DNA from 4 places in the Arthrobacter sp. AOP36-A1-22 genome. Region 1 is predicted to be linked to each of the others. Evidence: riboswitches for the same ligand, from Rfam matches in the RefSeq annotation. Region 1 holds a riboswitch; each other region holds the start of a gene.
The links. Region 1 has a riboswitch for S-adenosylmethionine ahead of ACT3S2_RS11365 (acyl-CoA dehydrogenase family protein). Riboswitches for the same ligand answer to the same signal wherever they lie in the genome.

Region 1 (7,581 bases):
ATCCACGCTGGCCCAGCTCTACAAGACCCGGGGCGAAGACACCTATAAGGGCGGTCCGGCCTTCTACATCCACCGCGGCCTGGGCAGCCGGGGCTTCGGCGTCTTCTTCGCCACCCTGTTCATCTTCTGCTTCGCGCTGGCCTTCACCTCGCTGCAGTCCAACACCATCGTCGACGCCGTCACCGGCGCGGTCGGCACCTTCACCGATCCGGAATCCGTGACCTGGCTACCCTGGGCCCTGGGGCTGCTGCTGGCCGGCATGACCGCCGCCATCGTCCTGGGCGGGATGCGCCGCGTCGCCTTCGTGGCGCAGAACCTGGTGCCGTTGATGGCACTGATCTACGTCAGCTTCGGCCTCGTGATCGTGCTCATGAACTTCGAAGAGCTCCCACGCGTCATCGGCCAGATCGTCGACGGGGCCTTCAACGTCAAGGCAGCCGTCGGCGGCGGCATCGGCGTCGCCATCGTCCAGGGCGTCCAGCGCGGCATGCTCTCCAACGAAGCCGGCATGGGCTCGGTCCCCAACGTCGCCGCCACCGCCTCGGTCAGCCACCCGGTCAAGCAGGGACTGACCCAGACGCTGGGCGTCTACTTCGATACGCTGCTGATCTGCTCGATCACCGCGTTCATCGTCCTCATCGCCTTCCCGGACCTCGGACAAGGCGGCGAAGGCCTGGTGATGGTGCAGGAATCCCTGGTCGGCAACCTGGGGGCGTGGGCGGCGATCGCCCTGGCGGTGATCATGTTCCTGCTGGCCTTCACCTCGGTGCTGGGCAACTTCTCCTACGGGGAAGCCAACGTCAACTTCATCACCCGGAACAAGCGGGTGCGGACCCTCTTCGCGCTCGCCGTCACCGCCGTCGTCTTCCTCGGGTCCGTGATCTCCGTTGACCTGGCCTGGTCGCTGGCCGGGGTCACGATGGTCTTCATTGCCATGATCAACCTGGTGGTGATCACCATCCTGGCACCCACCGCACTCAAGCTCCTGCGCCACTACAACGCCCAACGGGCCCAGGGCCTGGACCCGGTCTTCCTGGCCACCGACATGCCGGAAATCAAGAACATCGATTGCTGGACCGAAGAGGACGTCAGTGACCACCTGACCCAGCGCGGCTACCAGCGGAAGGTGTCGGTGTCGGACACCGAATGATCAGCCAGCGGTACAAATTCGCTGCAGGGCGGGCAGGCACTCTTCATTCTGCAGGCTCGTCGTATCGCCCAACGCGGATCCTTCGAACAGTTGGGTCAATAGCCGGCGCATGATCTTCCCGGACCGTGTCTTGGGGACATCGGGGACGAAAACGATGTCGCGCGGTTTGGCGATCGGGCCGATCTGGGTTGCCACGTGAGCGCGCAGATCGGCGGCGGCGGCCAGTTGCGAGGGCGTCGACCCGGAACTGGTGCCGCCCCCGAGGAGCGCCTTGTCGCGGGGCACGACGAACGCCGTTGCCGCATGGCCGGTCGTGGCATCGACGGAGGGGCAGACCCCCGCCTCGACGACCCCCGCATGGGAGACCAGAGCTGATTCGATCTCGATGGTCGAGAGCAGATGACCCGAGATGTTCACCGCATCATCGGTGCGCCCCAGGATCCAGATGTCGCCGTCGTCGTCGTACTTCGCGCCGTCTCCGGCAAGGAACCAGCCCTGCGCGGCGTACTTCTGCCAATAGCTGGTGAAGTAGCGTTCCGGATCGCCCCACACGGTACGCGCCATGGCCGGGCCGGTGGCGGTGAGCACGATGTTCCCTTGCACGTTCGCCGGGACCCGGGCGCCGTCCTCGTCCACGATGTCCGTGGCCACCCCGGGAAGTGCGCGGGTGCCGCAGCCGGGCTTGAAGCTTATGTCGGTGGGGCGGGGGGAGAGGACCGTGGCGCCGGTTTCGGATTGCCACCAGGTGTCGACCATCGGGATGCCTGCATTGGGCTCACCGGGAACCACGGAATCGCGGCCGACTTGGGTGCGCAGCCAACGCCAGGCCTCGGGGTTCACGGCCTCCCCGACGGTGCCGGCCATCCGGATGGAGGAGAGGTCGTGATCGGCGGGGATACCGTCCGGGAACCAGCCCATGAGCGAGCGCACCAGGGTCGGGGCCGTGTAGTAGCTGGTCACCGAATAACGTTCGATGATCTCGAAGTGCCGTCCCGGATGCGGGGCGTTGGGGACGCCTTCGTAGAGGACCTGGGTGACACCGTTGGACAGTGGTCCGTAGATCTCGTAGGTGTGGGCGGTGACCCAGGCCAGGTCGGCGGTGCACCAGTGCACGTCCAGGTCCCGCTGGCCGGGGTCCGGATGGCTGAAGAGGAACTCGTGGCTCCAGGAGGCTTGGGTGAGGTAGCCGCCGGTGGTGTGCACCAGACCCTTGGGCTTCCCGGTGGTCCCCGAGGTGTACATGATGAACAGCGGGGTTTCGGCGTCGAAGGCCTCGGCGGCGTGGGTGCGCGGCTGCTTCTCGACCACCTCGTGCCACCACAGGTCCCGGCCTTCGGTCCACGCGATCCCGCTGCCGGTGCGACGGATGACCAATACGTGTTCGATGGCGTTGTCCCCGGCCACCGCGGCGTCGGCGTGGGCCTTGACCGGCACCGCGGTTCCGCGGCGGAACTGGCCGTCGGTGGTGACCAGGAGCTTCGCCCCGGTGTCCTCGACCCGGAATCGCAGGGCCTCGGCCGAGAAGCCGCCGAAGACCAGCGAATGCACCGCACCAATCCGGGCGCAGGCCAGGGTGATGACAATGGTCTCCACCAGCACCGGCAGGTAGATGACCACGCGGTCCCCGACGCCGATGCCCAGGGAGGTCAAGGCGTGGGCCGCCTGGCTGACCATGCCGGTCAGCTCGGCGTAGGTGACACTGCGCCGGTCCCCGGGTTCGCCCTCGAAATGCAGGGCGACCTTCTCCCCCTGGCCGGAGGCGACATGCCGGTCGGCACAGTTCACCGCCGCATTGAGTTTCCCGCCCTCGAACCAGCGTAGTTCGGGGCCCCGGCGGGCCACCGGGTCCACGGCGGTAGTGCTGTGGATCGTATGCCAGGGTTCGGTCCAGTCCAGGCGTGCCGCGGCCTCGGCCCAGAAGTCCAGGCGTGCGGCTTCGGCGTTCAGGACATCGAGCTGGGCGTCGGCAGTGGGGGAGTCCATTGTCGGTACGTTGGTCATGGGTGCTCCAATCGGGTGGGCAGTATGACGCGGGGCCATGTAAGGCTTCCCCGCGGTGGGTAGCGGCCCCCGGGAGATGACCGGTGGGGTCCTAGGCGGAAACCGGGATGGTTTCTTCCGTGGTGGGCAGGTGCTGCCGGCGGGTGGTTCCTACGGTGAGATTGAAGATCGCCAGTGAGTAGAGGGTCACGGCGGTGAAGAGTCCCAGCCCCAGAAGCCCGAAATGTCCCAGCCATTCTCCGAACGTCAGCAGTGCTGCAGCGACCAACGTTCCACCCGCGGTGTAGCGGATGCCGGCCGTTCGTCGTTTTCGATCCGGGGTGGATTCCCAGGGCACGGTCACCAGCGTGACCACGACCATGACTGCAAGGTTGATGCCCATTCCAACCCACACGGGATGGATTCCTGCGAAGAACGTTGTGGCGGACCAGCCCGAGAGCTGGTTCCAGGCAATGCCGGCAAGGAACCCGGAAAGCATGGCTGCATGTACTGCCCGACGGCTGGCCAACGGCCAAAGGAAGACCGCGAGAACCGGCGCCAACGTGGCCCCGTTGCGCAAGGTCCAGGCAAGGACGTTCCACCAGGCAGCCTGCTCGGTGCGAAGGATCCCGTAAAGGATCATCAAGGCCGTCAGGGCAACCAAGGAGTACCGGGTGTAGCGAACCAGATCTTGTTCGGTGGCCTTGGGGCGTAATGCGCTGCCGACATCACGGCCCAGGGACGTGGCTCCGGAAAACTGGCATGGCCCCGCCCAGCCCATGGCGCAGGCCCAGACGCCAAGGAAGAAGAGGCCGACCAGCGGCGCCGGCAGGGTCTCGCTGATGTAATAGGGGACAGCCACGAGGCCAAGTTCCTGGTCGGGAACCGCAATGGCTGCGGAGGTCCCCACCAGGGCACCGAGGACGATGAAGGGGATCCCGAAGAGGGCTGCCGCATACAGGCCCTTCTGGCCGTCACGCGGAGAGCGGCAGGACATGGTCATTTGGAAGGCAGCCTGCGCCAGCGGCACATTGACGATGAATGTCCCAAACCAGGCGACGATGAGGGACAGCCCGGCATTTCCGGGGTCGACCATCGCCGGACGGGTGGCTGCCAATTCCTGCCAACCGCCGGGGCCGGGATTCGACAACACTACGAAGCCCGCGATGACGAGCATGACGACGAAGACCAGGCAGTTCAACGTCTGATTGAATGCCACGGACCTCATGCCGCCCGACCAGAGAAAAACCAACAGAAGCAGCGCGGTCGCAGTGACCGTCCATTGCAGCGGCAAATCGGTGAACGCCGTCAAAGCCGAGGCGAAGGCGATCGTTGTGGCCACCGACCACATGGGGAAAGTGACCGCCGTAATGACGCCCGCGATGGCTTTAGCCGCCCGACCGAACCGATCACCGATGATGCCGGTGACCGTCACGACGAGCTTCTCCCGCAGCGGTTTCACCAGCAACAAGGCGATCAGCAGAATTTGCACCGTTTCGGCCACTCCGTACCAGGCAGCGGAAATCCCGGTCCGATAGCTGAGTTCCATGATGGAAATATATGAAGAGCCCGAGAAGAGCCCCGTGATGCAGAAGGCGACGGTCCAAGGGCTGAAGGAACGGCCGCCATCGAAGAAGCCCTGTCCGCCGGGACGCCCTGCGCGCACGCGGGACCAGCGGCCGCCAAAGAGCAAAAGAGCCGTATAGCCCACGGCTAAGCCGATGGTCCATGCGCCCGCCGATGTCACTGCTCCACCTTTCGGGACCGCGAGTCGAGACCGCGAGAGAGGGCATCCGCGTTGTTGCATTCCCTTTCAGGAGCGTCGACATCGATCAACTCCGCGAAATGCCAGCGGAGATCCACGACAACGCCGGCGGCGCGGATCAGGGTCAGCGCCGGACAACGTGATTCCACGGACGTCGTCAGCTGGTCCAACCGGCTGGCATCTTGTTCTCCGGTCTGGACGTGGACGGCGATCCGGCAGGAATGAAAAAAGGGCTGGACATCGGCGGTACCGGCGAATCCGCGCGTGTCCTGGGTAGCCAGGCAATAGGTCTCGATGGCTTCGAGACCGATCTGCAGTTCCTCGGCGATCTGTTCGACCACCACGCCCAGGCATGCGTTGACTGCGCCGACCATGTATTCCATGGGAGTGGGGGCGGTATCGGTCCCGCCAACGGGTTCGGGCTCGTCCACTTCGAAGCCGAAGGCCCGGATCCGGATCTTCGTCCGCATGGATCCCTGCCACGTCCCTTGGGAACGAATGCGTTTGTCGTGGGCTTTCGGGGAGACGGAGCCCCCGAGGCGGGTCTGCTGTGCGTCGGTCGTACGGGTCGGGGCAATGCTCATGAACTCAGCTCCATCGTTCCTGGCGGAAGCACCTTCGCCGGTGACGGGTTCCGCGGGGTGGCGGGGCCTTGTTCGGCGTGGTTGCTGCGGCGTCACGGAGCCAGATCTCTCGGCCGCTCGGGATGGGTACCTTTCCACTAAAGGCCACCGGCACCAGAAGAAGCAACTTCACACGACGCGTTGCGAAATATTTCATTGATGTTTCCTGCGAGGTGCCCGGATTGAACTTTCGTGTCCAGAACCCGTGCAAATAACGGAAATATTCGATGTTGCTTGGATTGCCTGGGGCTCGGAACCTGGGCTGAAACACCCCGGAAAAGTGGTTTCCGTTGACTCCAACGGTGGCGCTGAGGGCCCATGATGTGGCCCAATGGAGACAACAACCATCCAGAGCGGCCGAGAGATCTGGCTCGATGACGCCGCAGCAACCCCTTCCCGATCCGTCGGGAGGAAGGTGCTCACGCCGGAACCGATGGAGTGATGTTCTGTGGCTGCCCTGCCGATCGACGAAGCGACCCCGCGACACCTGATCAAACTGACCCCCGGCGTGCCCGCCGACGGACACTACGACGAACTCGCGGCGGTCTTCAGACCCGTGTTCGCCAGCATCGCCGATGGCGCCGCCGACCGAGATGCCCGGCGGATCCTGCCCTTTGAACAGGTCGGCTGGCTCAACCAGGCCCGCTTCGGTGCCCTGCGGGTCCCCCGGGAGGTCGGCGGCTTCGGCGCCTCGCTGGTTGATTCCTTCCGCCTGCTCATCGAGCTGGGGGAGGCCGACTCGCAGATCGCCCAATTGCTGCGGGCCCATATCGGCTTCGTCGAATCGGTGCTGCTGCTCCACGACGAGGCGGTCAAGGCGCGCTGGTTCGCCCGCTTCGTCGCCGGGCAGATCGTCGGCAACGCCTACACCGAGCGCGGCGGCAACGACCTGGGCCACCTGAACACCGCCGTCGAACAGTCCGAGGCCGGCTGGATGCTCACGGGGCAGAAGTACTACTGCACCGGGACGATCTTCGCCGACTGGGTGGCGGTCACCGCCATGGCGCCAGCGGTTGAAGGACGCCACGTCGCGGTGGTGTCCACCCAGCATTCGGGGGTGGTCATCCACGACGATTGGGACGGATTCGGCCAACAGCTCACCGGCACCGGGACCACCGGATTCGCCCGGGTTCCCGTGGATACGCTCCTGGACCCCGAGGTGCTGGACGTCCACCCGGAATCGGCCATCTTCCAGTTGGTACTGCTCGCCGTCCAGGCCGGTATCGCCCGGGCGGTCCTCGCCGACGCCCGCGCCCACACCCAACTGCGTGAACGCGCCTTCACCACCGGAACCGGCGTCCCCTCCCGGCATGAACCCCAGGTCCTGCAGGTCATCGGAGAGATCTCGGCGACCGCCTGTGCCGTGGACGCGATCCTGTTGGCCGCCATCGCCGAACTCGAATCGGTGATCGGCCAACCGGGGCTGAGCCCCGCGGAGCAGTACGCGGTCAGTGAGCTGGCCGCCAACCGGGCCCAGACGAGCATCCAACCACTCGTGCTCGAGGCGACCAGTAAGCTCTTCGACGGCCTCGGCGCCTCGGCGACCTCCACCGCCTGCAATCTGGACCGCCACTGGCGCAACGCGCGCACCATAGCCACCCACAACCCCGCCATGTACAAGTCCCGCATCGTCGGCGACTACGAGGTCAACGCCGCGACGCCGCGCAAACTCGGCGCCGTCGGCGACCTCAAGACCCCTGAAGGAGAAAAATGAGCACCACACCAGCACGCCGCCGGATCCGCCTGAACGCCTTCGACATGAACTGCGTGGTCCACCAATCGCCGGGGCTGTGGCGTCATCCGCAGGACCAGGCGTGGCGCTATAAGGAACTGGGCTACTGGACCGAACTGGCCAAGACGCTGGAGAAGGGGCTGTTCGACGGGATCTTCATCGCGGACGTCTTGGGCACCTACGACGTCTACGGATCCACCAACTCCACCCCGCTCTCCGCCGGCGCCCAGGTCCCGGTCAACGACCCGTTCCTGCTGGTCTCCGCGATGGCTTCCGTCACCGAGAACCTCGGCTTCGGGGTCACCGCCGGAACCGCCTACGAACACCCCTA
Region 2 (7,581 bases), on a different contig from region 1:
AAAGCCGTCCGCGAGTCCTTCCGCTCTTCTCCAAGGCGCTCATCGATGCGAAGGCCTCGATGCTCATCTGGGCGCTGGCCATGCTGGCGGTGATGGGCCTGTATCTGCCGCTCTACCCGTCCATCGGGGGCAGCGAGCAGATGAAGCAAATGATCCAGTCCCTGCCCCCCGAACTCGTCGACGCGTTGAACTACGGCCAGATCACCAGCGGACCGGGCTACACCCAGGCGACCGTCTTCGGCCTGATCGGCTTCCTGCTGATGACGATCATGGCCGTCGGCGCCGGGGCGGCTGCCATTGGTGGGGATGAGGAATCGGGCCTGCTCGAACTCACCCTGGCCCACGGCGTGACCCGCAGCCAGCTGGTCCTCGAACGGGCCGCGGCGCTGGTCATGAGGATCCTGCTCCTGCACCTGTTCATCCTGGCCGTGCTGCTGATCCTCAAGGGGCCCTCGGAACTGGGGATCGACGCCGGCCATGCCGTGGCAGGGGTGCTGATGTTCGCCCTGCTGGTGTTCTTCAACGGCTCCTTCGCCTTATTGGGCGGGGCTATCGGGGGGCGGCGGATCCACGGGATCGGCGTCGGAGCCGTGGTGGCGGTGCTGGGATACGCCTTCAACGCCATCGGCAACCAGAATCCGGAACTGGAATGGTTGCACGGGCTGTCGCCCTACTACTGGGCCTACGGACAATCCCCGCTGGTGAGCGGGGTGGATGTCCCGGCGGCCCTCCTGCTGGCAGGGGTGGGTCTGGTGTGCATCGGGCTCTCGGTGCTGGCATTGAACCGCCGGGACATCCGTGGGGCGTGACTAGCCCCGCGTCGGATCGGTGGGCTGCCGGTGGCCCTGTGGAGGGTACTGCCCCGCGGGATCGCCGGCCGGGGCGCCGGGGTAGCCGACCGCGGAGCCTGGATGCCCGGTGGGTGCCCCGAGCATGGCCGCGCCGGCTGCCGCTCCGCCATCCGCGTCGAAACGGGCGCCGGCGGGGGGCCGAGGGCATGAGCAGGAGGATGAAGAGGAGCAGCCCCGCCGAAGAAAGGGATCAGGGTGAGCAGGTACAACAGCCCGCTGAAGTTCCCATCATGCAGCCGACGCACGCAGAGCGCGATGTTCGGGACGAAGGTCCCCAGCCAGTAGACAGTGAGCAGCAGGAGCGGGAAGGCGGCGCCGAGCCCCATCTCGCCGGTCACCGGGTCCATGCCACCGACCCCGAGAACGATGAACACGGCGAAGAGGACGAGATAGACGATGCTGTTGAAGAGGCAGAACCACCAGTACTCACTCCGGCTCGCTCGACCACTGAAGGTTGCATATTTGCCGAAGAAGCGCTTCACGGATTGATAGAAATCCGCGCCGTAGAGCGGCTGCTCCACCGGGACCTCCCCGAAGGTGACGGTGCGCCCCGAGGGGTTGCTTTACGGGGCGACGGATCCCGCGGGGCCGCCGTAGGGGTTGGGGTAACCAGCGCTCAAGGGGTTCTCCGGGGGAGTCGAGGCCAGGCGGTGTGCGCTGGCGTGCGGGGCCGATGCCCCGGCGGCGGACCGCCGGGACATCGCCGGGGCTTGGCTAGCCCTGGGTCGGGTCGGTGGGCTGCTGGTAGCCCTGTGGGGGGTTCTGGCCCGCGAAACCGCCGCCGGCAGCCGGTGCTCCCGGGTACCCGGCAGAGGTGCCAAAGGCGTTCCCGTAGGCTGCCGCGCCGCCATCGGCGTCGAAACGAGCACCTTCGGGGACGGAGGGCATGATCATGAGGACGAGGACCACGAGCCCACCGAGAATCGGCACCAGGATCAGCAGGTACAGGAATCCGCTGAAGTTGCCGTCGTGCAGGCGGCGGACGCTCAGGGCGATGGACGGGATGATGATGGCCAACCCATAGAGCCCGATCACCAAGGAGGGGATGGCCCCGCCGGCACCCATTTCACCGGTGACGGGGTCGGAGCCGGCCAGTCCGAATCCGATCGCCAAGCCGTAGAACACGGTGTAGACGATGGCGTTGAAAAGCGCGAAGAACCAGAACTCGCTGCGGCTGGCCCGACCCGAGAAGGTCGCATACTTCTTGAAGAAGCGCTTGATGGCCTGGCCGAAGCTGGCCCCGTAGAGCGGCTGGTCCAAGGGAGCCTCACCATGGGTGGGCATGGTGACCCCTCCGGGGTTGCCATAGGGGTTGGGGGTGCTGCTGCTCAAAATTTCCTCCATCGAAAGTATTTCGGGTGATCGGGAGTAGTCTTCCAGATGGAGCCTTGACATGCGATGGGGAGGACTCCCCATGTCGCGTCGTGTCTGCCCTTGGTGTGGGGTAGGCCCCCGGAGCCACCCCGACTAGCTCGAGGCCGCCGGGGCAACCGGCTACCTCTAGCTCGGTGGCATCGGAGGATTGCCCGCCTACACCTTGTGGTTCAGGGGGACCTCTGGAGGCTGCCGGCCACCGCCACTGCCCTGCTGACGGCTCCCGCCGCCGGCAGTGGCAGGCCTGGGCGCACTGGTCCTCGGGGAAGACCCCGATCCACGACAGCTCAGCGGTTTCAACTTGGCCATCACGGTGCCGGGAGCCGGACAGTTGTCACTGGACCGTCGAACTAGACAGAAGCTCACTTCATGAACATCAAGAGATCGCTGCTTCATGGATCGTGACTGGACACCAGGAGCCGCAGCCCCAGGGACAACACCGTGCAATTCGGCAGGTACAGCCGGTTCGGAGGTCCTGTTGGGAGTCGGCTGCTGGCCGCCTTCTAGGAGTTGACCCGCAGGGTCGTGGTCACCGGGGTCGGGTTCGTGAAGACGTCCAATACCGGGCAGTGGGCGTCGACGGCCGCCTGGAGTTCGGCATAGCGTTCCTCGGTGGCCGGACCCGAGACGTCCACGGTCAGCCGCACATCACCGAATCCCGGGCGGACCTTGTCCTCGATGCCGAACAGGCCGCGCACATCCAGGTCGGCGTCCGCCGAGATGTCCAGCGAGTCGATCGTGATGCCCAGCTGGTGAGCATAGAGGCGGTAGACCACCACCTGGCAGGAGATCAACGCCCCGAGGGCGTATTCGACGGGGCTGGCGGCGACGTCGTCCCCGGCCAATGCCGCCGGTTCGTCGACGGTGAATTCGTGGCGTCCGGCGCGGATGGTCGAACCGACCGAGCCCACCGGGTCGGCCGTCGCGCGGAACTGCAGCGATGCGCTGGCAGTGTTCTGACCGATCCGTTCCGCCCAGGCGGATCCCGCGGAATCGAGGCGTTCGGCGCGGTTGGAAATGCTGGTTTCTGCAAGGGTCTGGGTCATGGCGTTCCTTCGCTGTCATGGCGAGCGTGGCGCTGCGCCATACTTACGCCTCCCGGTCGGGACGGCGTCGAATCGTCACCTGGGGCACCCCACTATGGCGAAGGGGGTTGCCGTCCAACCGGCCAGGGCCTCAGGTTGGATCTCTTGATTCTTGGGTTCGATTCTGCTGGCGGGAACGCCGATCGGGCAAACGCGTCGCGTCATCCGGAGACATACGCCGGGTCATCCGCGGGTGGAGAGCCCGCCATCCCCGCAGCAGGATTCCCCTCGCCAGGGGGTATCCCAGCGGTTATCGTGGGGCCATGAGCGGATACCGGCGCCCGGAGTTCACCCCGGAGATCCATCGCGATGGACAGGGCGCCCCGATCGCCTACGGCCATCGGTGGGAAGGGATGTCTCCGCCTTCGCGCGCCTACTCCACGGTGGGCCATCGACACCGGTTCGCTCCCTTGCATGAGGTCGCTGATGCCCAGCTCGACTGGCTGTTGGACGCCTTTGACGTCGTCGCCGAACGGGACCCGGAGGTTGCTTCCGATCTGCTGTTCCCCTCGGAGGACGTCGTCCACGCGGTCCGGGTCGTCCCGTCCAACCTGCTCGCGGCCCCGCTGACCTTCGTCTTCACCGGGTTCCCGGGGATCTTCCTGCACGCTGGCGCCCTCTACGACGCCCACTATCCGGTATGCGGTTGCGATGCCTGCGATGACGATGTCCAGGAGCTGTTGGAAAACCTTGAATCCGTGGTGCGAGCCGTCGTCTCAGGCGGCTATTTTGAACGAATTAATCCCAACGACGACCAATCTGTCGATTATCGGCTGGCCGAGCCGGGCCGGTGGGAAGAAGCCGGGTGCATCCATGCCGAGGATGTGCCCGAGGGAAGGATGGAGGTGGCAGAAGCCATGCTCCCTTCCGATGGGCACTGGCGGCCGTGGCCGGAAGCGGTGCGAGACGCGGCTGGTGCGGCAGGGGGCTGACAAACCGTGTGCCCGTGGCGGTTCCGTCGTGATCTTCCATCAGGGCCGGCGGGCGTCAACACTGCGCGGGATGATGGCCACGTGCTTCCTGGCCGACATCGAAACACAAGAACCGCAGGCACTCATGGCGCGAATCACCGGCAACCATAAGCGCGGAAATGAACGCGTTGCACGGAAGCATCCGCGCAATCAGGGCCGCTAATTAGTCCACGGGCCCGGCGCTGAGATGGCGGTTCCGCTCCTCGATGAGCTTCTGCAGATAACGGGCCAGGAAGAGCTTCTCTGCCAAACGACCGAGAGGGCCGAACGGTGCGGCGAAATCGACGCGGTCAACCATGGTTGTTCCCCCCGACTCCTGGCTGAACTCATGGATATGACGAAACCAGCGGAACGGGCCCTTGACCTGTTCGTCGATGAAGGAGTGCGGTGCTTCCATCTGCATGATGCGGCTGGTCATCTTCAGGGGGACGCCAAAGTGCCAAGCCCGCCATGTCACGTTCTCACCGAGTGAGATGAGGCCGGAAGTGACACCGGCGATGGCCTCCTCCCGGGACTTCGCCAGCGATTGTTGATGGGTGTCGATGTTCCGGGCCAGATCGAATAAGTGTTCCTGAGGGATGGTGGTCCACGTCGTGCACTGGAAGGAAACGCTCATGGGCAGAGTCTCTCAGGTGTTGCCCGCCTCTCGAAAGGTCGGCGAATACGCGGTACGGTGCGCGTATGCGCTTCTCCACCCAGCAACGCCTCCTGATTGCCGCCTACTGCGCCATGATCCTCGTGGGTCTACTGCTGTTGGTCTTCGGGCTCTTCGGGGAATCCTGGTGGCTGCCCGTGATCGGCGCGCTCATCGTCGCAGGCTCCGGATTCACGCTCTCCGTATGGGTGCGGGAGTTTCGGCGTCAAGACACCCTGAAGAACCGGGCCTGAGGGTTGTTCCACGGGAGACGGTGAATCCGTAGTCTGTAGGCGTGAACAGAACAGCGACTCCCTTCCTCGTCATCGGTGGCCTCGGCATGCTGCTCGGTGGTCTCTTCTCCGCCATCAGTGCCGCCTCCCCGTCCTATTTGGCCGCCTGGGCGGTCGCCTATCTGGTGCTGGTGGTCGGTGTCGCGCAAGTGGTGCTGGGCCTGGGCCAGGCCCGGTTGGCCGTAAAAACCCCGTCGGAGGGCTTCGTTTCGGCCGAAGTCTTGACGTACAACCTCGCCAATATCGCCGTACTGGGTGGCTCGATGTTCTCCCTGACGTTGCTGACGTGGATTGGTGCGGGGCTGATCGTCGTCGCCATGGGCCTGTTCATCTGGGCGGCCCGCGGTGCTGCCTCGGAACAGCGGTGGTGGCTTTATGGATACCGGGCGATGATCGTGATCATCCTGGTATCGGCCCCCATCGGCATCATCCTGGCGAATTCGCGCATGGGCTGAAGGCGGCCGGCAACGGCCGCGCCGGCGAATGGCCGGCGCGGACACTGCGACTACTGCGCGACGGCCCGGCCCAGCGGGGCCGGGTCGACGACGTCGTGGGCCTCGAAGTAATCCAGGGCAGCGACCAGGTCGCTTTGGCCCGAGTCGGTCGCGTTTGCCCCCTCGGCCAACGTGGTGAAGTTGTCACCACCGGCGGCAAGGAACGAGTTCATAACCACCTTGAACACGTCGTCGTCGGCAATGGCCGCACCGTCGAAGGTCATCGAGGTGATGTGTGAGCCGCGGGCCGCATCCTCCGTGTAGGTGTAGTCCAGGCCTTCGGAGATCCCCAGATGCAGCTTGGGCCGGCTGGAGCCATCGGGCTGCCACTGTTCTTCCAGCACGGTCTTCAACTGAGCCCCGGTGAGGTCCTCGGTCCACAAGGTGTTGCCGAATGGTTGGACGTTGGCCACGTCCTTATATGTGACGGTCCCGTTCGTGCCATACAGCAGGTCGGCCCGCAGGCCTCCCGGGTTCATCAGGGCGATCTGTGCCGGTTCGCCGCCGAAATCCTCGTTGGAGGTCGCCCACAGTTGCATATCCGCCACGAGATTACCCATCGAGGATTCGACGCCGCGGTCGGCCCCCGGCTCGTTCCCGCCGCGCAGGATGTCGGCGCTGATCCGGCCCACCTGTTCTGCGCCGACGATCTCTGCTTGTTCGGCCGCCTTCTTCACGACCCGTGCCACGCGCCGATCCGCTGGGAAGGCAGGAACCGTCTCGCCGGCGTGGTTCGTTTTCGTCAGCTCCACCAGTGAACCCGAGAGGGCGACCGGCTTCTTGGAACGACGGTCCACGGTGATCTTCACCCGGTCCAGAGTGGTGCCGTATTCATGGGCCTGGACCACCGGGCGCTTCATCGAGGACGACCACCCCTCCACCGGGAAAGAGCAGGCGTATTCCTGGTGGGTATGGCCGGAGAAGATGGCGTCGACGTCGGCCGATGCCCCGCGGACGAGCTCCCCATAGGCGGTGTCCTCGTCGGCGATCGCCGAGCAGTCGGTGCTGGCAGACCCCTCATGGGCCAGCAGAACGATCACGTCCGCCTCACCATTGGACTTCTTGCCGTCGGAAAGCTGGGTCGAGACCCGGTTGACGGCCTCGAGCTGGTTACCGAAGTCGAGGCCGGCCACGCCGGAGGGGGTGACCAACGATTTGGTCTGTTCGGTGACGACGCCGATGAAGCCGACCGTGACGCCCTGGACCTTGCGCAGCGCATATTCCTTCAACGCTGGCTGGTGGGTGCCCTCATGGTAGACGTTGGCGCCCAGTGCGTAGTCGGCCCCGGCGTTCCTGTTGTGCTTTCCGTAGCGCGGGATGACCCGGTTCTTCAGGTCGTCGATGCCGCGGTCGAATTCGTGGTTTCCCACAGAGGAGACATCCAGCCCGGCAGTGCGTAGTGCGTCGATGGTGGGGGTGTCGTCCTGGGAGAAGGAAGTGAACGTCGAGGCGCCAATGTTGTCGCCCGCGGAGACGAACAGTGTGTTGTGCTTCTTCTTGCCGGACAACTCCTTGACGGCTCCCGCCACCACCGCGGCGCCGGCCGAAGTGCCGCCCGCCTCGATCCGACCGTGGAAGTCATTGATGCCCAGCAACTGGATGGTGCTGGTTCCCGGCCGGTGGTGCCCAGATCCATGACCCCCGCCGTGATGACCCCCGCCAGGATGACCGCCATGGCCGTTGCCGTGGCCCCCGCCGTGGTGGCCTCCCGGCCCGCCACCGTGGTGGCTTCCGTGGCTGCCCCCCGCGGGGGCGGCGGCCTGGGCCGGCGCCACCAGGGTCGTGGCGGCCAATGCGAGGCCCGCGACGACGACGCCGGCTCTCTGGATCGAATGCGCGCGTGGCTTCATATCGAGACTCCCGAAGATGCGAAATGTGA
Region 3 (7,581 bases), on a different contig from region 1:
CCGCCGCCCCGTGGCCGCAGCCCGCCGGATGCGCCGCGCCAGCTGAACGGAAGGGGCCGGGTTCTGCGGGTCCTAGCCGATGTTCCCGCCGAAGAGCAGGCCGAGAACGTAGGTGACCCCGGCGGCACCGAGGCCGATGGCCAGCTGCCGGAACCCGCGTTTGGCCGGGGAGGCGCCGGAGAGCAGTCCGACGATGCCCCCGGTCAGCATCAACGCGACCCCGACCAGGAGCAGGGCCACCAGCAGGGCTGGCAGCCCGCCCATACCGAAGAGGTAGGGCAGGATCGGGACCAAGGCCCCCGAGGAGAAGAAGCAGAAGCTGGAGGCGGCGGCGCCGAAGGCGGAGCCCAGGGCCTCGTGTTCGTCGCCGCCGGTTTCGGTTTCGGGCACCTCGGGTTGCAGGGACAATGAGGGGTCGCAGTCGCAGCTGAAGGTCCCCAGCCGTTCGGCGGCCCGGTGCTCGGCGGCCTCCCGGCTCATGCCGCGGGCCCGGTAGACCAGGACCAGTTCGTTGGCCTGCAGGTCCAGATCCGGGGCGGCGATGAGCGTGATCTGGGTCGGTTGGGAGGCGGTGAGCAGTTCGCGCTGCGAGCGGACGGAGACGTATTCCCCGGCGGCCATGGACAGGGCGCCGGCGAGCAGGCCGGCGACCCCGGCAAAGAGGACCAGCGCGCTGGACACCCCGGCGGCGCCGATGCCCATCACCAGGGCCAGGTTGGAGACCAGCCCGTCGTTGGCCCCGAAGACGGCGGCCCGGAAGTTGCCGGAGAGCCGGTTGCGGCCGCGGATCGCCAGCCCGCGTACGACTTCCTCATGCACCAGCTCATCGGCGGCCATCTGAGCGGTGGCGTCGGCGTCGCTGTCGTAGGGGGAGGCGCCCTCGGCCCGTTGGGCCAAGGCCAGGACGAAGACCGAACCGAAGTTGCGGGCCATGAACCGCAGCATGACGCGGCTGAGCGAGGGGCGTGCGGTCTTCCGGGCATGCTCGCCCAGAAGATTGGACCAATGCTCCTGGTGGCGGGCTTCCGCCCGGGCCAGACCCAACAGGATCTGGCGTTCCTCGCCCTCACGGCGTTTGGCCAGGGTGAGGTAGATGGAACCTTCGACGCGTTCGTCGGCCAGGTATTTGCGCCAGCGCCGGATCTCGGCGGGCGTGGGCTCCCTACGCGAGGCCTCCGCGGCTGGCGGATCGGCGTCGGGGGAGGGGGCATCCGGTGTCATTGGGCGTCCTTCAATCGGTTCGTATGTCCCCGCGGTGGTGCGGGACTGCCGGTCAAAGGTCGGTGGGTGGCCACGAGCCTCGGACCGCCAGTGGCGGGCCGAAGGTCTCGTTCGCCCGGCGTGGTGCCGGGTGGAATGCCGGACCGCCGGGAGGGCGGTCGGTATGTCGACAGGTCCTCGTCCACCCGTGCCGGATCAACGATCCAGCGCGGGTGGGGTGTGGAACTACTCCCCTTCAGCCGACCAGCATACCCGAGGGAGCCTCGGCGCGGTCGCGGACGGGCAGGCGTTCAAGGAAGAACACCTGTGCTTCCCCGTCGGGGCGGTGTGCCCGGGGAATACGCACGGTCAGTGCGCAGGAGTCGGATTCCCAGACCGGTCGGCCGGCCGTGTTGGCCAGCGCATGGTCGAGATCCTTGGGGTGGGGCGCGATGAAGCGCTCCCAGTGACCGTCCACGTTGAGGCAGACGGTGCCTAGCATCGAATCGAAAATTGGAAGGACGGAGACGCTTTGCGCCACGGATTTCCTCTCGTGCGTTCTTACCCAACACGTTGTCGTGCGGGCCGCTTCTTCATCCGAACCACCCACGAACCTGGGGTTGGTGCGCGGGTAGTCGGAGCTGTTGCCCGCGTCTCATGAAGCTTTTTGCCAGCCTAACGTGATTGCCGGGGCAACCCAAGCTGTGTTCCACGTCATTCCCGCTGCATCCCAGCGTTGGTGCGGCTAGATTCGTGTTCGACATCTGCTCCCCCGGGAGCACTGTCACCCGGGGGGAACGAGGACGACGCCGGGGCGGGTTCAGGCTTGCTGATCGGCGGAAACGCCCTCCATGTCGACCCGTCCGGCGACCCGATCCGACCAGTGCCGGGCCACTTCCGGGCGGGTCGGCGGGGAGAGCAGGCTGAACAGGACATAGACCACCAACGAGGCGCCCAGACCGTAGTAGATGGGCTCATTGGCGTAGACCCCGGAGAACTTCTCGGTGGACAGTGCCTCCAGGGTGATCATGGTCGTCAGGGTGACCAGGGTCCCTGCCGCCATGGACAGGGCGGCGCCGATGCCGTTCCCGCGCTTCCAGAGCAGCCCGCCCAGGATCGCGACCAGCAGCCCGCCGACCAGGATGTCGTAGGCGATGGTCAGGGCGGCGACGACGTCGTTGACGAGGATCGCCAGGATGATCGCCACGGCCCCGAGGCCCAGGACCCAGTACCGGTTGGCGGCGACGTCGTGCTCGGGGTTGCGCCCGGTGTTGACCTCGATCTCCTTGCCGAACCAGCTGGCGACGAAGGGGGTGACGTCGTTGCGGGCCACGGTGGCCGCGGCGATGAGTGCGCCGGAGGCGGTGGACATCATGGCCGCCACGGCGGCGGCCAGGACGATCCCGCCGACGGCCACCGGAAGCAGGGTCATGGCGACCTCCGCGTAGACGACGTCCTTGCCCAGGGCCTCGATGTCGATGCCGGGCAGGGCGACCCGGGCGGACATGCCGATGATCGCCCCGGCGATGCCGTAGATCACGCAGTAGATGCCGGCGGTGGCTCCGCCCCAGCGGGCCACCTTGGGGGTGCGGGCGGTGAACACCCGCTGCCAGATGTCCTGGCCGATCAACAGGCCCAGGGTGTAGACCACGAAGTAGGTGATGATCGTCTCGGCGCCCAGGCCGCCCCAACTGAAGAATTCATCGCGGGCCCGTTCGGGGATGCCGGCGGAGATTCCCTCGAAGCCGCCGGCCGCCGAGAGGGCGAAGGGCAGCATCAGGGCGAAGACACCGACGGTCTTGATGACGAACTGGACCTGGTCGGCCAGGGTGATGGACCACATGCCGCCGATGGTGGAGTACACGAGCACGATCGCCCCGCCGACGGCGATGGCGAGCCAGCGGTCCCAGTCGAAGAGCACGACGAAGATCGTGGCGTAGGCCCCGGTGGAGGTGGCACAGAGCATCAGCGTGTAGGCCAGCATGACCACCGCCGAGGCGTTGGTGGCGTGTTTGGAGCCGTAGCGCAGGGTGAGCATCTGGGAGACGGTGAAGATCTTCAGTCGTTGCAGCCGCGGGGCGAAGAACATGCTCAGCAGCAGCACCCCGATGCCGATGGCGATGACCAGCCAGGCGCCGGAGAGGCCGAATTCGTAGCCCAGGCCGACGCCGCCGACGGTGGAGGCGCCCCCGAGTACGACGGCGGCCATGGTTCCGGTGTAGAAGAAGGGGCCGAGTCGGCGCCCCGCGACCAGGTAGTCGCTGCTGTTCTTGGTGCGGGACTTGCCCCACCAGCCGAACGCGAGCATCGCGATCAGGTACGCGATGACGATCGCGATATTGATGATGTCCATGGGGAACCTCTGGTCGGAAAAGGGAGGATGATCAAAAAATGATGTTTACAGGTAAACATCTGTTGCCTACTAAGCTAAAGTGATCTGGCTAACAGGTCAATTGGCCTATGCTGTGTGACGTAATGCAGCACCTACATCCATTGTGAAGACCCGGAGTACACCGCCCATGAAGGCCTTGCCCGTCGAGCCCAGCAACGCCCCGATTGCCATCGGTTCGAAGATCCGGGCGGCGCGTCATGCCCAGCGTATGACGATTGAACAGGTGGCTGAATCGACCGGGCTGACCAAGGGCTTCCTCTCCCGGGTCGAACGCGACCTGACCTCGCCCTCGGTGGCCTCGCTGGTCACGTTGTGCCAGGTCCTCTCGGTGTCGGTGGGGGAGCTGTTTGCCCAGCCCGAGACCCATGTGGTCCGTTTCGATGATGCCCCGCGGATCTCGTTGGGCGGGCACGGCATCATCGAACGCCTGGTGACCAGTCGGTCGGAGAAGCGGCTGCAGGTCATCCGCGCCGTCATCGAACCCCATGGGCAGGGCGAGGACGAACTGTATTCGGTGGATTGCGAGGTCGAGGTCCTGCATGTGGTCTCCGGGCGCTTCATCATCATCTTCGCCAATGAACGCTTCGAGCTCGAGGGCGGCGATTCGGTCACCTTCCCGGGCCGCGAACCGCATTCGTGGATCAACCCCACGGAGGAGGAAGCGGTGGTCCTCTGGACGCTGGTCCCTGCCGCGTCGAGGTAGCCGGGTTCAGCCGACATGGACCCACGGGCGTCGCTGCAGATCCGGTTCGGCCTCACGGAGCACCTCACGGGTCAACGGGGCGATCTCCCCTTGCCCCAACAGCAGGAAACCCAGCAGGTTGCGCACCGGTGAGCCCTCGGTCCAGCGGAAGTACAGATGCGGCATGATGCCGTATTCGTCGCGGATGCCCAGGCAGATCGCCGCCAGTGCCGTGCGGACCGAGGGGGCGGTGGCCTCCAGGACCGCATACCCGTGCCGCAGCGTGCCGCGGACCAGCACGTCCTGGGCGAAATCCGAATAATCACCGATGCCGATTTCGATGAACACCGGCTTCGCCGTGACCGGCAGGTGGCTGGCCGTGCGGGCATGCTGGAGCTTATGGCGATAGCGTTCGGCGCTGAACCTGACCGGCTCGTGGGCGATCAGGTTGACCGAGGAGGCCTCGGCGGCGGCACTCAACAGCGTGTGGGCCGCGACGTCGAAGGAAACGGTCGTGGCCCGTAGTTCCGTGGAACGGCGGAAGCGGGAAATGAAGGAGACGAAGAGGATCGCGATGATGAACAGTGCCGCGATCCGCAGCCCGTCGGGACGTTCGATGACGTTGGCGACCGTCGTATAGGTGAACACGAGGACGACGAGCGAGAACAGGGCGCTGCGCAGGGGTTGGCCCCGACGGTGGGCGGAGATCGCCACGGCGACCGCCGCGGACGTCATCAGCACCAGGACCCCCGTGGCGTAGGCGGCGCCCTGGGCGTCGACGCTGGCGTCGAAGGCGAGGGTGACGGCGGCGGCGATCAAGGCCAGCACCAGCACCAGCGGGCGGTTGGCCCGGGCCCATTCGGGGGCCATGCCGAAGCGGGGTAGATAGCGGGGGATGAGGTTGAGCAGGCCGGCCAATGCCGAGGCGCCGGCGAACCAGAGGATGAGGATCGTCGACAGGTCGTAGAGGGTGCCGAAGCCCTGACCGAGCTGCTCATGGGCCAGATAGGCCAGGGCCCTGCCGTTGGCGGCCCCGCCGGGTTGCAGGGCGTCGGCGGGGACCAGCCAGGTGGTGACCACGCAGGAAACGACCAGCAGCACGCTCATGGTCACCGCGGCGGTCGTCAATAGTTTCTTCGCCCCGGCGATCCGCCCCTCGGGGGCCGCCTCGGTGTCGTCGGCGCGGCCACGGATCTGCGGCATGACGGCGACCCCGGTCTCGAAGCCGGAGAGGCCCAACGCCAGCTTGGGGAAGACCAGCAGGGCCATGGCGATCATGAGCCAGGGACTGGCATGGCTGCTGCTCAGTGTCGTCCACCAATCACCGACGGGTCCGGGGGAGGCCGCGACCCGGACCAGGCTGGAGGCCAGGACGACGACGCTCAAGGCCAGGTAGAGGCCCACCAGGAGGACGGACAACGAGATGACTTCGGTGAAACCGCGCAGGAACAGCAGGGTCAGCAGGGCCAGCAGCACCAGGGTGATGGCCACGTTCTGGCCGCCCAGAAATGCCGGGGCGAAGGGGTTCTCGATGATGTGGGCGGTGGCATCGGCCGCGGAAAGCGTCATGGTGATCATGAAGTCCGTGGCGGCGAACCCCAGCAGCACCAGGACCAGCACCTTGCCCTTCCAATGCGGCAGCAGTCGTTCCAGCATGGCGATCGAGCCCTGGCCGTGGGGGCTTTCGGAGGCGACCCGGCGATAGATGGGCAGCGCGGCACCGAGGGTGACCGCGACGAGGACCACGGTGGCCAGGGGAGCCAACACCCCGGCGGCCAGGACGGCGATGGCCGGCTGGTAACCCAGCGTGGAGAAGTAGTCGAGCCCCGACAGGCACATGACCTTCCACCAGGGCTGGCCGGCCACCCGGGAGGGGCGGTCCTGCCAGGGGGCCTCGGGGTGGGCGACCGCCGAATCCATGAGCCAGCCACCGAGGCGCCCGCCGGGCGCCGAAGCGCCCGCGCGGCCGCCCGCGCGTCGAGGGCCTGCTGCACTGCTCATGAACCCGAACACTACGCTTGCCGGGGGCCTGTGAGGGGTCCGGGATCATCACGGTCTGGACCTTTCGGGCGGAACCTCGCCGGGCGTCTTGACTGTGCCACACACCACAAATAGCATGGAAGGCAACGAAAGTATCTTATTAGGCAACCATGGGCGGGATCGTTCAGGGGGCCCGTCGAGAAGGAGCAGCATGGAAGAGATCCGCGTCGAGGCCAATGGAAAGATCGGCCCCATCGATTCATCGAAGATCCCGCGCTTTGCCGGACCGGCGACCTACGCCCGTCTGCCGCGACTGGACCAGGCCCCGGAGGCCGGCATCAAGGTCGTCGGGGTCCCCTTCGACGCCGGGGTCTCCTACCGGCCCGGGGCGCGGTTCGGTTCCAACCATGTCCGGGAGTCCTCCCGCCTGCTGCGGCCCTACAACCCCGCCATGGACCTCTCCCCGTTCGAAGAGGTCCAGGTCGCCGATGCCGGGGACATGGCCGTGAACCCCTTCAACATCAACGACGCCATCGAAACGATCCAGCAGAACGCATTGGACCTCACCGCCGACGGCTCGACGCTGATGACCATCGGCGGGGACCACACCATTGCCCTGCCGTTGCTGCGCGCCGCCTCCGAGCGGGCCGGGGAACCGGTGGCCATGCTCCACTTCGACGCCCACCTAGACACCTGGGACACCTACTTCGGGGCCGAATACACCCACGGCACCCCGTTCCGCCGGGCCGTCGAGGAAGGGATCCTGGATACCGAGGCGATCTCCCATGTGGGAACCCGTGGACCGCTGTACGGTAAGAAGGACCTCGAGGATGACAAGCGCTTCGGCTTCGGCATCGTGACCTCCTCGGACGTCTACTACCAGGGGGTGCGTGAAATCGTCGATAAGCTGCGCGACCGCATCGGCAACCGGCCGCTGTACATCTCCGTGGACATCGACGTGCTCGACCCGGCTCATGCCCCCGGCACCGGCACCCCCGAGGCCGGCGGCATCACCAGTCGCGAACTGCTGGAGATCCTGCGCGGGATGCGCGGGATGAACCTGGTCGGAGCCGACCTCGTCGAGGTGTCCCCGGCCTACGACCATGCCGAGATGACCGGCATCGCGGCCTCCCACGTCGCCTACGACCTCGTCTCGCTGATGGCGGATAAGCGAACCACCGAGCAGAAGGATTCCTAAGTGCCCGACACCCTGCAGAACACCCCGGAAACCTCCGGGAACACCGCACCGCGCAACGGCGGCGACCTGGCGATCGAGACCCTGAGCGGACTCGGGGCCCGCACGGTCTTCGGCATCCCGGGCCAACAC
Region 4 (7,581 bases), on a different contig from region 1:
GAGCCGGTCGCTGTCGACGGCGGCGATGAGGAATTCCACCCCGCCGGTCCGGGCCAGGGCGGCCTCGACCCCGCCCCGTCCCCGTCCGACGTCATGCCCCACCAGTGCCTCGGTGAGCACGATGTAGGAGTTCGCGTCGAAGCGGGTCACCAGCTTGCCGGCCTGGTGGTCCAGATAGCTTTCGACCTGGTACCGGCCCCGGTCGAAGCCGGGGCTGCCGAAGGGGTCCTCCTCGGCCTGGCCCTCGTGCCCGAAACGGATCTCCAGTTCCGGCTCGGAACGGTAGGTGATGTGGGCCAGCCGGCGGGCGATCCCCAGCCCCGCGAGGGGGCCGGTGCCACTGCCCCGGGCCACGGTGCCGACGGCGTCGAGGGCGCCGGCCGAGGGCGCCGCTCCGTAGAAGTCGCCACCGGAGAAGTCCGGATCCAGCCGGATGGCCTGCGTCTGGATCTGCCCGAAGGCGATCTGTTCGGCGGAGGCGACCGCGGTGGCCGCAATGACGGCGCACCGGGCCACGCGTTCGGGGTATTCCACCGCCCATTCCAACGCTCGCGCTCCACCGAGGGAACCGCCCAGGACGGAGTGCCAGCGTGAAATGCCCAGGTAGTCGGCCAACCGGGCCTCGGTGCGCACCGAATCCCGCACCGTGGTGAACGGGAACCGGGAGCCCCAGGCCTGCCCGTCGGGGTCGAGGCTGGAGGGCCCGCTGGAGCCATAGCAGCCGCCGACCATGTTCGGGGCCACGACGAAGAACCTGTCGGTATCGATCGTCTTTCCCGGACCCACGAGTCCTTCCCACCAGCCTTCTTCCTGGCTGTGCCCCCGGGAGACATGGGTATCCCCCGTCAGGGCGTGCAGCAACAGCACCGCATTGGAGGCCCGGGCGTCCAGGGTCCCCCAGGTCTCGTAGCCGATCATCACCTCGGGCAGCCAGCCGCCGGTCTCGAAGCGGTAGCCGCCGATGGGCACGCATTTGAGGATGCCGTCACGGATCAACGGCGCCCCGGGGGCCTGACGTCGTTCCCTCACGTCGCCGACGCCCTGGCTCACCGGACGGCCTGGACTTCCGGGGCGGCCTCTGCGGCTTCGTCCCCGGCGGCGGCCGCGGCGGCGAAACCGACCTCGAGGTCGGCGATGATGTCGTCGATGTGCTCGATGCCCACCGACAGGCGCACCAGTCCGGCTCCCACCCCGGCCGCGGCGCGTTCGGCGTCGGAGAGCTGGGAGTGCGTGGTGGAGGCCGGGTGGATCACCAGCGAGCGCACATCGCCGATGTTGGCGACGTTGGAGTGCAGTTCGAGGCCGTCGACGAAGGCCCGGCCGGCCGGTTCGCCGCCGGAGATCTCGAAGGCCAGGACCGCGCCGACGCCCCGCGGGGCGTATTTGCGGCCGAGTTCGTACCAGGGGCTGGAGGGCAGGCCGGCGAAGGCGACGGAGTCGACCTGGGCGTGGGCCTCGAGCCATTCGGCGACCTTCTGCGCGTTGGCCACATGGCGTTCCATGCGCAGGCTCAGGGTTTCCAGGCCCTGGGCGATCAGGAAGGCGTTGAACGGGGAGACCGCCGAACCCAGATCGCGCAACAACTGGACGCGCGCCTTGAGGATGAACGCCAGGTTCGCCCCCAGGGCGCCGTCGACCCCCAGATCGCGGGCGAAGACCAGCCCGTTGTAGGACTCGTCGGGGGTATTGAATTCCGGGAAGCGTTCCGGGTCGGCCGCGAAGTCGAAGTTGCCCGAATCAACGATGGCCCCGGCGACGGAGGTTCCGTGCCCGCCCAGGTACTTCGTGGCCGAGTGCACCACGATGTCGGCACCGAATTCGATGGGGCGGACCAGGTACGGGGTGCCCAGGGTGTTGTCCACGATGAGCGGGACCCCGGCTTCGTGGGCCACCGTGCTGACGCCCTCGATATCCAGGACGTCCTGGCGCGGATTGGAGATGACCTCACCGAAGAATGCCTTGGTGTTCGGTTTCACCGCGGCCCGCCAGGAATCCAGGTGGTCGGGATCCTCCACGAAGGTGACCTCGATGCCGAGGCGCTTCAACGTGTGCTTGAACAGGTTCTGCGTTCCCCCGTAGAGGCTCGGGCTGGCCACGATATGGTCCCCGGCTCCCGCGAGGTTGAGGATCGAAAGCGTGGTCGCCGCCTGGCCCGAGGCCAGCAGCAGGGCCCCGACCCCGCCTTCGAGGTCGGCGATCCGGGTTTCGACGGCTTCCTGCGTCGGGTTGCCGGTGCGGGTGTAGATCGGCTCGAGTTCCTTCAGCGCGAAGCGTGCTGCGGCACTCTCGGCGCTGGGGAAGACATACGACGTCGTCTGGTAGATCGGCAGCACCCGGGCCCCGGTGGTGGGATCCGGTGCCTGTCCGGCGTGGACCTGGCGGGTTTCAAAAGACCATGATGCAGACATTTCTGTCCCCTTCTACGACTCAGGGGCCCCTGTTCCACGGCGGTCCCGGAAGGGAACGCCGGGAGGTGACCCGCGCTTGTCCGTTCTCCTTGTGGAGGCGAACCAGGTCTTCACCCGGGGCACCCCACCGCGAGTGGAGGGTTGCCGGCCAGCAAACCGGGGTTTCGCGCTGGCACTCATGACCTGCCTCCAGTGTTGTGGATCGGGGCGGCCGCCGCAACAACGCGGCGTCAATATGACCGCAGGGCGCAACATTCCTCCCCCTCCCCCGTCCGGTCCCCCTCCTGACGGCCGCGATGGAGGCCCGGGAAACGGGTCGAGGAAAATACGAACCATGGTGATTTAGGGCACCCTAAGTCGAGACGCACCTCACAAAGTGCGATCATGAAGCCATGATGAGGTTGGATCACGTTTCGTACGCATGTGGACCAGACGGGTTGGCCGCGACGGCCGCCCGTGTCGGCAAGACTCTGGGGATCGAGTCCGTCAAGGGAGGCATTCATCCCCGCTTCGGGACCAGGAACGTCATTTTCCCGTTGAAGAACACCCAGTACCTGGAGGTCGTGGAGGTCCTGGACCACCCGTCCTCGGACAAGGCGCCGTTCGGCCAGGCCGTCCGGGCCCGATCGGAGATGGGTGGCGGATGGATGGGTTGGTGCGTCGCCGTTGACGACCTGGCCCCGTTCGAGGAACGTCTGGGCCGGTCATCGGTCCCGGGCAACCGCAAGTTCCCCGACGGCCAAGAACTGACGTGGCAGCAGATCGGCATCAAGGGCCTGATCGCCGACCCGCAGGTGCCCTACATGCTGCGCTGGGATACCGGCACCGAGGACCTGCACCCCTCCCGGGCATTGGATCCGCAGGGGCATATCTCCGGGATCGCGATCGCCGGTTCGGTCGAACGGGTCCGCGAATGGCTGGGCACCCCCTCGGAGTCGCCGTTGGGCGATGTCGAAGTCCAGTGGGAGGCCCCCAATGGCACCCCGGGAATCATGACGGTGACCTTCGAGACCCCCTCGGGGACCATCACCCTCTGATCCGCTCACGGAGGTGGAACACCGAACGACGGCGGCCCGCGGGCCGCCGTCGTTTTCGCTCTGTGCCGTCCCGGATCAGTGCCGCGGCACCGCCGCGAAGGGTCCGTCGGCGGCGAAGACCCGATCGGCGAAGCGATCGCCGATCAGCTGATGCGTTGCGGAATCCGGATGCAGGTTGTCCGGCAGCGGCAGCTCGGCCTCGTCCGGGGCCCCATACAGCTCGAGTCCGTCCAGGAAGTACAGGTTCGCATCGTCCGCCCGGTCTTCGACCAGGGAGCGCATCTCGCGGCGGATGACCTCCAAGGTCAGCCGTCCCGCCGATTCATCCCCTGGGGTCCCCGTCGCGCTGAACTTGACCTGGCTGGTCCCCAGGCTCTCCGGGACGATCGTGCCGGGGCCCGACGTGCTTTCGTGAATCGGGCAGAAGATCGGGGAGATCAACACCAGCGGCGTGGTGGGATGCCCCTCGCGGATGGTGTCAAGGAATCCGTGGATGGCCGGGACCAGGGTCCGCACGCGCATGGCATCCAGGTTCACGATGTTGATGCCGAGTTTGACGCTGATGACGTCCGCTGGCGCATCGCGGATCACCCGCGCCATGAAGGGGTCCACGAAGCAGCTGCCCCCGAAGCCGAGGTTGTGCAGTTCGACCCCGCCCCGGCGGGCTGCCACGGCGGGCCAGATCCCGCTGGGGGATGCCGCGTTCGATCCCTGGCTGATGGAGCTGCCGTGGTGGACCCACAGCGGACGGGTCCGGGGCGCGGGGTGGAGCGGCTTGTCGGAGCAGAGGCTGATCAACTCCAGGGATTCATTGTGGGGGAGGTGGAATTCGAGCGTCTTCTCCGTTGGCGCGAGGCCCTCCACGACGGTTGTGTGGTGGGGCCCGGCCACGTGGTGCATCGAGCCGGCGGCCATGTCGATTTCCACGGCGTCCCCGCCGGTGAGTTCGTCGCCGAGCTGGAGGCTGCCGTCGACGAAGACGTCGATGCGGCCACGGGGCCTTTCGCTCCCCCGGAACGCGGTGTGCGTCGAATGGGAGACGAGCTTGATCCGGGTCGCAGTCGTCCTCACGACAATGCGGACGCCCGCGGGCTGGGATTCACGGTCCATGAGGGTCTGTTCAGGGTATTGCCGGCGCACCCAGGCCGGCAGCCGGTGGATCCGCATCCCGTCGGGGGTCTGCTCGAGTTCGGCGGCGCCCCGGACGAGGTCTGTGGTGAGGTCGGTCGTGATCATCAGTGCTCCTGCTCTGTGGTGGTGGGCCAGCTAGCCAGGGCGCGGTCGAGGGCTTCCAGGGCGCGATGCCAAGACGTCCGGGTCTGCTCGTCGCGGTGCTCGAAGGAGGAGGCCCGTTCCAGGGCCAGGAACCCGTTGACCGTGGCGCCCATGAATCGGGTCGCGTGCACCAGTTCGGTCTCCGGCAGGCGGTAGCCGCGGAGCACCGAGAAGGTGAGGTCAACGAGGCGGATGGCCCCCGCGGAGCGTGCGGTCTTCGGCGTGGCGGGCCGTGCCAGGACGGCCCACCGGCCGGGGTGCTGCCCGGCGAAGTCGCGCTGGGCTTCACCCAGACCCACGAGCGCCTCGTATCCGGAGCGCCCAGCGATCCCCGCGGCCACCGCCTCGGCCACCTCGCCGAGGACGAGTTCGTGCACCCCGTCCAGCAGGGCTGCCAGATCCTTGACATGCGAGTAGAGGCTGGCCGGGCGGACGCCCACCTCCCGGGCCAACGCCGAGACCGTGATGGCCTCGAAGCCATCCCGGTCAGCCAGTTCGGCGGCTGCCTGGACCACTGCTGCCTGGTGAAGGGGTGCACGTTTCATGCATTGAACCTACACCCTGTAGGCGTTTGCCTACAAGCTGTAGGTCCAGGGGTGGCTAGGTTCCCAACCCGATCGCCGAACCGATGAGCGAATACCCCACGAAACCGGCGATATCCAGCAGCGCATGGGCGATGACCAATGGCATGACCCGGCCCGTCCGGGTGTAGATCCAGCCGAAGATCACCCCCATGACGGCGTTGCCCAGGAACGGACCGAACCCCTGGTAGAGGTGGTAGCTGCCCCGCACCACCGCGCTGGTGAGGATGATCGGCCAGGTCCCCCAGCCCAGCTGCCGCAACCGGTCGAAGAGGTACCCGATCATGATCGTCTCCTCCAGGATCCCGTGCCGGATGGCCGAGAGCACCAGCACCGGGATGGTCCACCAATATGGTTCCAGCGCCTCGGGGACGAGGGCCGTGGTCACCCCCAGCGTCCGGCCCACGGCGTAGAGCCCCAGGGTGCCGACCCCGATCAGCACGAAGAGCCCCACCCCCTGCCATGAATCCTTTCCGGGCCGGCGCAGATCGAATCCGAGCGCACGGAACCCGTTCCTGCCGGCCAGATAGAACAGGTAGAACACCAGGGCGACCGGAACCAGGGCGAACATGATGTCCATCAGCTGGTAGGTCAGATCAAAGTACTGCCGGTTGCTGAGCGAATTATTCAGCGTGGTCGTCTGTGATCCCAGCGGGCCGCGGCTGAGCTTGTCGATCAGCGAAACGATCGCGTAGAGGGCGGACTGCCCCAGCGAGAGCCCCAGGACGATCAGGATTTCCGGCCACAGGCTCTTGCTACGCATAGGTGAATACTAGGCCAGTGGCGCGGACCCCACGGCGGTCCGATCCACCCGCTGCCCGGCCCGCCAGACGGCCCCGGTCAACGGCATGCCCGGTCGGTAGGCCAGATGGGCCGCCGACGGTGCGTTGAGCAGCTGCAGATCCGCCCGTTTGCCGACCTCGATGCTGCCCACCTGGTCCTGCACCCCCAGGGCCAGGGCCCCGCCCATCGTCGCGGCCTGCAGGGCCTCGGTCAGGGACAGGCGCATCTGCAGCACCGCCGTGGAAACGCAGAAGGCCATCGAACTGGTGTAGCTGGTCCCCGGGTTGCAGTTCGAGGCCAGGGCGATCTGGACGCCGGCGTCGAGCAGCCGGCGCCCCTCGGCCAGCGGCTGCCGGGTCGAGAGGTCGCAGGCGGGCAGGCAGGTCGCCACGGTCCCGGATTCCCCCGTTCCGCTCGCGGCATCCCAACCGGACCAGGATCCGGCGAGCGCGTCGACATCCGCCTCGTCGAGGTGGTTCACATGGTCCACGCTCGCGGCCCCGAATTCCACGGCCAACCGCACCCCCGGCCCGGGACCGAGCTGGTTGCCGTGGACCCGCAGGCCCAGGCCCGCATCACGGGAGGCGGCCAGGACCCTGCGGGATTGGTCTTCGGTGAAGGCGCCGCGTTCGCAGAACACATCCGCCCATTTCACGTAGGGGCGCACGGCGGAGAGCATGTCGGAGCAGACCAGATCGGTGTATTGTTCGGCGTCGGCGCCCGGCGGGACCAGATGGGCGCCCAGATAGGTGACCTGGTCCACGATCGTGGAGGCGATCCGGGCGTGGCGGGCTTCCTCGGTGACATCCAGGCCGTAGCCGGTCTTGGTCTCCAGGTAGGTCGTCCCCCCGGCGGCGGCCTCGGCCACCCGGCCCATGAGCAGTCGGGTGAGTTCGTAATCGGTGGCGGTCCGGGTCGCCTCCATGGTGACGCTGATCCCCCCGGCCGCGTAGTCGGCGCCGGCCATCCTGGCCTCGAATTCGGCGGCCCGGTCCCCGGCGAACATCAGGTGGGTATGGGAATCCACCCAGCCCGGCAGCGCGGCCCGGCCCCCGGCGTCGTACACGGTATCCACCGCCGGGGCCTGGCGGGGATGCCCGATCCAGGCGATACGCCCCCGGTCCATGACCACGGCGGCACCGGCCAATACCCGTGCGTCAGGGTCCAGCGTGGTCAATTCCCCGACATTGGTCACCAAGGTGGCACTCATGCGAACTCCCGATGCTCGTAGATGAAGGTCCTCAACAAGGCGGCAGGATCGCCGAGCCGGGTGTGGATTCCCTCCCGGGCGACCTCGACGCCATTGATGACCACAGCGTGGACGTCGGCGGCGGTGGCCGTCAAGGGCAGCTGGGCCACCCGGCTACCGGCGGTGCGCAGACTACCGGCGTCAACCAGGAGGTGGTCGTCGTTGCCGGGCAGGGACAGGCTGCGCAGCCCCCCGGCCCGCGAAGCCGCCGACAGCTCCGCCGGGGCGAAGCGGCCGCGGATCCCGCT

Region 2: linked by a shared signal. The riboswitch ahead of ACT3S2_RS01970 (OsmC family protein) and the one ahead of ACT3S2_RS11365 (acyl-CoA dehydrogenase family protein) in region 1 are both predicted to bind S-adenosylmethionine.
Region 3: linked by a shared signal. The riboswitch ahead of ACT3S2_RS12605 (hypothetical protein) and the one ahead of ACT3S2_RS11365 (acyl-CoA dehydrogenase family protein) in region 1 are both predicted to bind S-adenosylmethionine.
Region 4: linked by a shared signal. The riboswitch ahead of ACT3S2_RS09745 (bifunctional o-acetylhomoserine/o-acetylserine sulfhydrylase) and the one ahead of ACT3S2_RS11365 (acyl-CoA dehydrogenase family protein) in region 1 are both predicted to bind S-adenosylmethionine.

The regions. Positions count from the first base shown of each region.
Region 1 covers NZ_JBQSWX010000018.1:35,759-43,339, forward strand. Annotated here, with positions in the region: gene ACT3S2_RS11345 (alanine/glycine:cation symporter family protein) at 1-1,150, shown strand, start outside; gene acs (acetate--CoA ligase) at 1,151-3,151, opposite strand; gene ACT3S2_RS11355 (sodium:solute symporter family protein) at 3,243-4,937, opposite strand; gene ACT3S2_RS11360 (OsmC family protein) at 4,874-5,479, opposite strand; SAM riboswitch class I at 5,860-5,958, shown strand; gene ACT3S2_RS11365 (acyl-CoA dehydrogenase family protein) at 5,967-7,232, shown strand; gene ACT3S2_RS11370 (LLM class flavin-dependent oxidoreductase) at 7,229-7,581, shown strand, end outside.
Region 2 covers NZ_JBQSWX010000002.1:130,536-138,116, forward strand. Annotated here, with positions in the region: gene ACT3S2_RS01955 (ABC transporter permease subunit) at 1-809, shown strand, start outside; partial or broken gene ACT3S2_RS01960 (DUF805 domain-containing protein) at 1,085-1,372, opposite strand; gene ACT3S2_RS01965 (DUF805 domain-containing protein) at 1,566-2,183, opposite strand; gene ACT3S2_RS01970 (OsmC family protein) at 2,729-3,271, opposite strand; SAM riboswitch class IV at 3,306-3,421, opposite strand; gene ACT3S2_RS01975 (DUF6226 family protein) at 3,574-4,242, shown strand; gene ACT3S2_RS01980 (SRPBCC family protein) at 4,445-4,897, opposite strand; gene ACT3S2_RS01985 (hypothetical protein) at 4,963-5,169, shown strand; gene ACT3S2_RS01990 (hypothetical protein) at 5,211-5,663, shown strand; gene ACT3S2_RS01995 (bifunctional metallophosphatase/5'-nucleotidase) at 5,714-7,552, opposite strand.
Region 3 covers NZ_JBQSWX010000022.1:39,677-47,257, forward strand. Annotated here, with positions in the region: gene ACT3S2_RS12595 (hypothetical protein) at 1-46, shown strand, start outside; gene ACT3S2_RS12600 (VIT1/CCC1 transporter family protein) at 73-1,221, opposite strand; gene ACT3S2_RS12605 (hypothetical protein) at 1,457-1,702, opposite strand; SAM riboswitch class IV at 1,753-1,863, opposite strand; gene ACT3S2_RS12610 (sodium:solute symporter) at 2,021-3,553, opposite strand; gene ACT3S2_RS12615 (helix-turn-helix domain-containing protein) at 3,720-4,295, shown strand; gene ACT3S2_RS12620 (amino acid transporter) at 4,302-6,275, opposite strand; gene speB (agmatinase) at 6,466-7,452, shown strand; gene ACT3S2_RS12630 (thiamine pyrophosphate-binding protein) at 7,453-7,581, shown strand, end outside.
Region 4 covers NZ_JBQSWX010000014.1:11,888-19,468, forward strand. Annotated here, with positions in the region: gene metX (homoserine O-acetyltransferase MetX) at 1-1,029, opposite strand, end outside; gene ACT3S2_RS09745 (bifunctional o-acetylhomoserine/o-acetylserine sulfhydrylase) at 1,047-2,408, opposite strand; SAM riboswitch class IV at 2,476-2,592, opposite strand; gene ACT3S2_RS09750 (VOC family protein) at 2,801-3,445, shown strand; gene ACT3S2_RS09755 (GDSL-type esterase/lipase family protein) at 3,521-4,681, opposite strand; gene ACT3S2_RS09760 (TetR/AcrR family transcriptional regulator) at 4,681-5,265, opposite strand; gene ACT3S2_RS09765 (CPBP family intramembrane glutamic endopeptidase) at 5,321-6,064, opposite strand; gene hutI (imidazolonepropionase) at 6,074-7,294, opposite strand; gene ACT3S2_RS09775 (formimidoylglutamate deiminase) at 7,291-7,581, opposite strand, start outside.